Regions from separate parts of the Arthrobacter sp. PL16 genome, predicted to be linked through region 1. Evidence: riboswitches for the same ligand, from Rfam matches in the RefSeq annotation. Region 1 holds a riboswitch; the other holds the start of a gene.
What was found. Region 1 has a riboswitch for S-adenosylmethionine ahead of RCH21_RS03410 (ABC transporter substrate-binding protein). Riboswitches for the same ligand answer to the same signal wherever they lie in the genome.
Positions count from the first base shown of each region.

Region 1 (4,084 bases):
AGCTTGCCGTCCCTCACGTCCCAGAGCGCGTCACCGCGCGCACTCTGCCGCGTATCGACAACCGTCTCCGTCTCCTGCCACACCTCCGTTGCGGCGTCGAGCCGGTGGATTTTCGTCGCACCTGCGGACGCGCTCCACATCAACCCCCACCAATTCCCATCCTGGAACCAGAGCTTGCTCTGGGTCTTGTCCGCAGTCGGGGTTCTGACGCCGACACCTGCGTATGAAGGGCCAGGCTCCCCCACATCGGCCGCCTGGGCGGGTAGGGGTAGCGCGACAGCGACGGCCGCCGCAAGTAAAAGAGCGATGAAAAGGCGTAGCAGACGCATGAGGGTGCCCTCGCAGTAATGTCAGCGGATGTCCTTGTCGCAGAGCGTATGTTTCGCCCCAGAGGGTGTCACCAGTAACGTGTACTCCCTTTTCTCCGCAGAATACTCACGCTGCATCCGCTGGATACTCGGGGTGCGCCCGCTGGCTGTACACCGGAAAATTCCGGACCATGTCCATCCCAGAAACGCGCCTCACCGTGAATAGTCGGCACGCTGGGGAATTTCGAGTCAAGAACGGACCGGTGGAATCAAAAGTCCCCTCGAGTACGCCGAGGAGGGGCGACGCCGTAGTGGTGCGGCGGTGAACAACTTGGGCCACTCACTGATCGACGTGCTCACTACGGTGAAACTGCTGCCAAAACGCGGCGTCCATGTCCGAGCCATTTCTCGAGGAGCCATAAGGAATTTTCAATGACGCACAATGATCACGGCGAGAATTCCAGACTTGGGCCTCCACCTCCCAGGTGCAACTGACTGCGCAGATGTGATCGAATCTGAATCATCGCCGGACGATGACTGGATGAACGTCAGAAGGCGCGGACAGCTTCCGGGTGGCGTTCCCTTCGCACGAGACCGTGAATCACGGCCAGCGCTCCATGCCGGCGCATGGCGACTTGGATCAGGACGACCGCAGCCTCTTCGCAGGCGTCCTGCGCAAGATCCTGCCTGTTCTCCTCGCCAACGCTCACGGCAAGATCGTCGAGGTGCACCACCAGTTCCACCAGTCGTGTCCTCAGATACTCCTCGACCGTGAGCACAACACCCTGCAGGACTTCGACCCGACGATCCATGGTCGATCCATCGAGGTGTTCCTGGAGTCGTCGTCGCGCACGCCCGACGTCCTGTGCAAGAGCCGCAGCCCCCACGGCGGAGGCATCATGTGAGCGGGCACGAACCCCGCGATGGAAATCGCTGTCGACCGGATCATGGTCACCCAGCACTGCGATGAGGTATCCCGCCGCGTCGGTTGCCTCGACAGTTCCAGACGGCGCCGGGGCATCGACGTACTGCTCAACCGTGAGGACAGCCCTCGCCAGGTGTCCGGCCAAGCCCGCAACGGTGTACCCCTCGAGAGCACTCTGATCTTCCCAATGCTCCGCCACAGCTGTGCTGTCGAGTACGGATTCGACTCGTTCGGCCGCCTCCAGGAACGCAGACAGTATCGCGCTGGATACACTCCTCATGAAACCTCCGATCCGGCTACGCGAGCAATTCGATCCCATCACTCCGCAGGAACCCATGTGCCTTCCGTGGGTTACTGTCCCCCTGTTGAGCGAGCGTGGCAAGACGCTTCGAATCGTTCAGCGGCACGCGGCTATGCTCTCGCCATGGACCAGCAGCTGCACTTCATCACCGTTGCCACGCGTGACCTCGACGCGGCGCGGTCGTTCTACCGCAAGCTGGGTTGGTCGCCGGTCCTTGACGTACCGGACGAGATCATCTTCTACCAGGTAGCACCTGGACTGCTGCTGGGGCTGTTCCTCGCCGAGAAGTTCGCCGAGGACGTGGGACGTGATGAAGCGCCCGATCCAGCGGGAGTGACGCTGTCCCACAACGTCGGCAGCCCTGGCGACGTACAGAAGGTGGTCGCGGCGATGGCCGATGCCGGCGCAACGGTGCTGAAGGAGCCTCGAAAGGGTGCCTTCGGAGGTATCTTCCACGCCCTCGTGCGCGACCCCAACGACGTCGTCTGGGAGATCGCCCACAACCCCTGCTGGCGCATCGACGACAACGGGGCCGTCGTTCTCGGTTGACGCTCGGCATACGTGCGAGGGAGCAGCCGGAGAAGAGGTCACCTCACGGCGAACGACTTTCCGGAACGGGACCTGAAGTGACTCCCCCGCCAGAATTCCCGCAGGTTATTCATCTGGTCGCCCCTGTTCGTTCCGACGTATATCTCAATAATCGTCATATTTCTTTTTATTGACCGGACAACTCCCTGTTCTGCCTATAGTTGGTCCAGCTTCAAGAGATGCGGTCGCAAAGCTCCGACTGGACCGCACACCAACCCCATGTTCCTGGGTGGTTCGGATGACGAAGCGGCCTCCGCCATGGCACGCAAGTGCCGGTCCGGTGCGGGCAAGAGCACGTCGAAAGGCAGACACCGTGAGCTGTACCGCCCACCGCACCATCCCTTAGCAGTCCTACGCGCCATGCGCCCACCCTGCTGATTCTTTTCCACTTCTCCGTATTCCGCCCTGCGCGGCGCCGGACCGCTGTAAGGAATTCCCCTTGAATGAATCCGTAATTCCCCCTGCCCGGAATTCCAGGCAATTCCGGTATTTCCGGAATCTCACCGCGGTATCCGCGGTTGCCCTGGCCGCGCTCCTCAGTTCATGTGCGGGGCCGGCGAGCTCCACCTCCGAAGCAACCGGTGAACCCGTGAGCGGCGGCATCCTGGACGTATCGATCTCGGCGGAACCGGGCTGCCTCGACGGCCACGGCATCTCGGCTACCCAGCAGCAGTTCCTGGGGCGCCTGGTCTACGACAACGTGGTGACGCTGGACGAGAACGGGGACATCGCGCCGTACCTCGCGGAATCCTGGGACATCTCGGAAGACGGCAAGACCTACACCTTCCACCTCAAGCAGGGCGTGACCTTCAGCGACGGATCTCCCTGGAATGCCGAGGTCCTGGGTCAGAACCTCGAGCACATGCGGGATCCGGCGACGAAATCGCCGCTCGCCGCCGCATACATAGCCCCCTACGTGGACGGCAAGGTCATCGACGAATTCACCTTCGAGGCCTACCTCGACTACCCGTACACCCCCTTCCTCTACGCCCTCGCGCAGTCGTGGCTCGGCATGAACTCGGGCAAGGCCATCGCGGAGTCTCCCGAGACGCTGTGCCAGAAGCCGATCGGGACGGGCCCGTTCACCGTCGCGGACTACCAGCCGGGCCAGAGCATCAGCTACTCGAAGCGTGAAGGGTACGACTGGGCGCCGGAGTGGCTCGAGGGCGACGGCGAGGCGTACCTCGACGGCGTCGAGGTCACACTCGTCAGCGAGCCGGTCATCCGGCACCAGTCCCTGGTGTCAGGGCAGTACGACCTCACGGAGAACCTCGCGCCGCAGAACGCCGCAGCGGTGCAGGCCGACCCGGACTTCACCTATGAGAACCTCCCACGGACCGGCAGCCCCTACGTCCTGAGCTTCAACCTCAACCGCGCCCCCTTCGACGACCTGGCGGTCCGGCAGGCGTTCGCAGCCGCCGTCGACACCGAGGCCGTCACCGAAAGCCTCGGCTTCGGAACCTATACGCCGATCGACAGTTTCCTCTCCAGGGAGAGCAAATACTACGACCCGACCGTCGAGGGCGTGCTGACCCACGATCCGGAGCGGGCGAACAAGCTCCTCGACGACGCCGGCTGGTCGGCCAGGGACGACGAGGGCTTCCGCACCAAGGACGGCAAGCGACTCACCATCGAAGTGCCGACGGTCGAGAGTTCGACGCCGAGTCCCCTGCTGGTCCAACTCCAGGGCGAGGCCCGGAAGGTCGGCTTCGATCTCCAGATCATCCAACTCCCCCAGGCGCAACTCACCGAGCTGCGGTATGCCGGTGACTTCGACGCGCTCGCCGGCGTCTGGCACACCAACACCACCGACGTCCTGTTCATCAGGTACCACTCCTCGGAGATCACCGGTGAGCGGATCGGCCAGAACTCGTCCTACGTCAACGACCCGGCCCTGGACGACCTGCTGCTGACAGCCCGCGAGTCCGACGACGGGCCCGAGGCGGAAGAGGCGTACTCGAA
Region 1 covers NZ_JAXCIC010000001.1:745,198-749,281, reverse strand. The annotation lists gene RCH21_RS03425 (hypothetical protein) at 1-329, opposite strand, end outside; gene RCH21_RS03420 (maleylpyruvate isomerase N-terminal domain-containing protein) at 857-1,513, opposite strand; gene RCH21_RS03415 (VOC family protein) at 1,658-2,083, shown strand; SAM riboswitch class IV at 2,293-2,421, shown strand; gene RCH21_RS03410 (ABC transporter substrate-binding protein) at 2,562-4,084, shown strand, end outside.

Region 2 (4,084 bases), on a different contig from region 1:
GATGGCCTGAAGCTGCGCCTGGGCGAACGCTATCTGTTCGGCCGACGAGGCGGCAGTGCAGGCGATGACGGCGCACCGCTCCACGCGGTCCGGATACATCAGGGCCCATTCGAGCGCGCGTGCGCCGCCCATCGATCCACCGAGCACCGAGTGCCAGCGCTCGATACCGAGCAGGTCGGCGAGCAGGGCCTCGGCGCGGACGGAGTCGCGGATGGTGACGAAGGGGAAACGTGATCCCCAGGGAGCGCCGTCGGGGGCGAGGCTGGCCGGCCCCGTCGAGCCGTAGCAGCCTCCCACCATATTGATGGACACCACGAAGAAGCGGTCCGTGTCCACGGTCCGTCCTGGACCGACCAGCGAGTCCCACCAGCCCTCCTCCTCCGATGCCCCCCGCGCGACGTGCGAACTGCCGGTGAGGGCATGCTGCACCAGCACGGCGTTCGAGGCATCCCGGTCCAGCTCGCCCCACGTCTCGAAGGCGAGCTGCACGTCCGGCAGCTCACCCCCGGTCTCGAGGAACAGCGGACCGATGGGGGCGACGCGCAGGAGCCCGTCCCCCGAGGGGCCGGCGTCGTTCCCCGGGTACAGCGGAGCAGGAGGGTAGGTGGTCACGAAAGGTTAGGCTCCCTTGGCGGCGCGGAAGCCCGCGTCCAGGTCGGCGAGGATGTCGGTGATGTTCTCGAGTCCCACCGACAGCCGGACGAGGCCCGGACGCACACCGGCCGTGAACTGCGCCTCGGCGCCGAGCTGACTGTGGGTCGTCGAGGCCGGATGGATGACGAGCGAGCGGACATCGCCCACGTTCGCCACGTGGGAGTGCAGTTCGAGGCCGTCCACGAACCGCTTGCCCGCCTCTACTCCACCGACGATGTCGAAGCTGACGATCGCGCCCGTGCCGTTCGGGCCGTACTTGCGCCCCCGCTCGTACCAGGGGCTCGAGGCGAGTCCGGCGTAGGAGACGCGTTCGACGTCGTCGTGCCCTTCGAGCCATTCGGCCACGGCCTGGGCGTTCTGCACGTGACGCTCCACCCGGAGGCTGAGCGTCTCCAGTCCCTGCGCGATCAGGAAGGCGTTGAACGGGGACACCGAGGCGCCGAGGTCGCGCAGCAGCTGCACGCGTGCCTTGAGGATGTAGGCGAGGTTGGCACCCAGAGGGCTGCCGACGCCCAGGTCGCGCGCATAGACGAGCCCGTGGTAGCTCTCGTCCGGCGTGTTCAGGCCGGGGAAGCGCTCGGGGTACTGCGCGAAGTCGAAGTTGCCCGAATCGACGATCACACCGGCGATCGCGGTGCCGTGCCCGCCGAGGTACTTCGTGGCGGAGTGCACCACGATGTCCGCGCCCCATTCGATCGGCCGGATCAGGTACGGGGTGGACAGTGTGTTGTCCACGATCAGGGGCAGGCCGTGCTCGTGGGCGACGGCACTGATGCCCTCGAGGTCCAGGACGTCCTGCCGGGGGTTGGAGACGACCTCGCCGAAGAAGAGCTTGGTGTTCGGCCGCACGGCCGCCCTCCACTGCTCGAGGTCATCCGGATCCTCCACGAACGTGGTCTCGATCCCGAACTTCTTCAGCGTGTGCTTGAAGAGGTTGTACGTGCCGCCGTACAGGCTGGGGCTGGCGACGATGTGATCGCCCGCCTCGGCGATGTTCAGGATCGCGAAGGTCTCGGCGGCCTGCCCGGAAGCGAGCAGGAGGGCGCCGACGCCACCCTCGAGGCTCGCGATCCTGGTCTCCACCGCCTCCTGGGTGGGATTGCCGATACGCGTGTAGATGGGTGCGAGCTCCGCCAGGGCGAACCTGTTGGCGGCACTCTCGGCGCTCGGGAAGACGAACGACGACGTCTGGTAGATGGGCAGCGCTCGCGCCCCCGTGGTTGCGTCCGGGACCTGGCCGGCGTGGATCTGGCGTGTCTCAAAGGACCAATCGTTGGACATGGTGCTCCCTGTTCGAAGGGGCCCCGCCTGTCCGATGCTCCGGCCGGTAACTGCTGCTCCAGGACACCGGACCCGCAGGAGCCCGCGCTTGCACGGCGCCGATGCAGCGCCGAGCCTGGTCTTCACCCGGGGCACCCCACCGCGGTTGGAGGGTTGCCGGCCAGCAAGCCGGGGCTGTGTGCTGGCACTCATGACCTGTATTCATGAAAACGCATCCGGGCGGATCCGGCAACCCGTATGACACTGGATGAAGTGACCGCAGGTTCACCGCTGGAGGGTCCGGTTGACGCGCGGATGAGGGAGCGATCGGGGGTAAGGGTTGCCTAAGTCGAGAGGTGCATCACTAAGTGCCAAGATAATCGCATGCGACTGGACCATGTCTCTTATGCCTGCGAACCCGACGGACTTGCTGCGACGGCCGATCGGATCTCTGCCAAGCTCGGAATGGACCCCGTAAAGGGTGGTGTCCACCCGCGCTTCGGTACCCGCAACATGATCTTCCCGTTGGCGAACGACCAGTACCTCGAGGTCGTCGAGGCCCTGAACCACCCGGCGTCGGACAAGGCTCCCTTCGGCCAGGCCGTGCGTGCCCGCTCCGAGGCCGGTGGAGGCTGGATGGGCTGGTGCGTCGCGGTCGAGGATCTCGGCCCCTTCGAAGAACGGCTCGGCCGCAGCGCCGTTCCCGGCAACCGCAAGTTTCCCGACGGCCAGGAACTGACCTGGCGGCAGATCGGCATCAAGGGCCTCATCGCGGATCCCCAGGTCCCGTACCTGCTGCGCTGGGACGAGGGCACCGAATCCCTGCACCCGTCCAAGGCCCGGCCCGCATCCGTCAAGCTCGACTGCCTGACCATCGCCGGCTCTTCCGAGCGCGTCACCGAATGGCTCGGCACGGACGTCGAGGAGACGCTCGATGGGGTCGAGGTCCAGTGGATCGCCCCCAACGGGACCCCGGGCATCATGTCCGTGACCTTCGAGACCGACGAGGGCCGTATCGAGATCTGACGGTCCGGCTACGGACACCGAACAAGGAAGGGACCGGACTGATGTCCGGTCCTTTCCTCTGTTCGGTGGTTCAGGCGTGTGTGTACGTCAGGCAATCTGCCGCTTCGGCGCCCGGCCCCACCTTGACCGCCGGCGCGGTGCACAGGAGGTCGTGGTTGAAGCTGCATTCGGAGCGCTGGCATGCGCCGACGTGCGCGAGCATCTTGGGCAGGCCGCCACTGATCGACGTGTCGATGAAGGTGGCGCAGGAGGCGTGTTCTTCGCTCCCGGAGACGGTGATGGCCACGGCGGTACAGCCGTCGTGGTTGAACGAGCAGTTGTGGACACTGCACTCAGAGACACTGGTGACGACGCTCATGATTCCTCCTGGCTGGTCCGGTGGAGCCCCGGTCGGAGCCGCCGCTCTTATGCGGATAAATCCACGGTAGCACCGCAATTGACCGATAATTTAGTCATGATTATCGTGCGGAATAAACAAAGGCAAGCCTTGTCTAAATAATTCAGCCACCAATTCCGATAGCCGGTCCGATGAGCGCGAATCCGACGAAGCCGGTGATGTCGATGAGCGCGTGGGCGATGACGAGCGGCATGACCCGGCGGGTGCGGGTATAGAACCAGCCGAAGAGCAGGCCCATCAGCACGTTGCCGACGAACGGACCGAAGCCCTGGTACAGGTGGTAGCTTCCCCGCACGAGGGCGCTGGTGATGATGATGGCGGGGGTCGACCAGCCCAGTTCCCGCAGGCGGATGAACAGGTACCCCACCACGATCACCTCCTCGAGCACCGCGTGCCTGAGCGCGGACAGGATGAGCACGGGGATGGTCCACCAGTAGGCATCGAGCGCAGCGGGCACGAGCGCCGTCGTGATCCCCAGGGCGCGGCCGCCCGCGTACACGCCGAGGGTCCCGACGCCGATGATCGCGGCGAGGCCAACGCCGAAGCCGACGGTGCGGAGCGGCTTCTCGAAGGTGAAGCCGAGGCGGCGGAAGGCGGACACCCCGTGCCCACTGAGGAGGAACAGGACCAGCGCCACCGGAACGAGGGCGAAGAAGATGTTCAGGAGCTGATAGGTGAGGTCGAAGTACTGCCGCTCGTTGAGGACGGGGTTGAGGGTTGTGGTCTGCCCGGCGAGCGGCCCCCTCG
Region 2 covers NZ_JAXCIC010000005.1:298,374-302,457, reverse strand. The annotation lists gene metX (homoserine O-acetyltransferase MetX) at 1-612, opposite strand, end outside; gene RCH21_RS12350 (bifunctional o-acetylhomoserine/o-acetylserine sulfhydrylase) at 619-1,935, opposite strand; SAM riboswitch class IV at 2,015-2,131, opposite strand; gene RCH21_RS12345 (VOC family protein) at 2,299-2,940, shown strand; gene RCH21_RS12340 (DUF1540 domain-containing protein) at 3,011-3,298, opposite strand; gene RCH21_RS12335 (CPBP family intramembrane glutamic endopeptidase) at 3,441-4,084, opposite strand, start outside.
Region 2: it holds a riboswitch for S-adenosylmethionine, as region 1 does, so the genes downstream of both, RCH21_RS12350 (bifunctional o-acetylhomoserine/o-acetylserine sulfhydrylase) here and RCH21_RS03410 (ABC transporter substrate-binding protein) in region 1, are expected to answer to the same signal.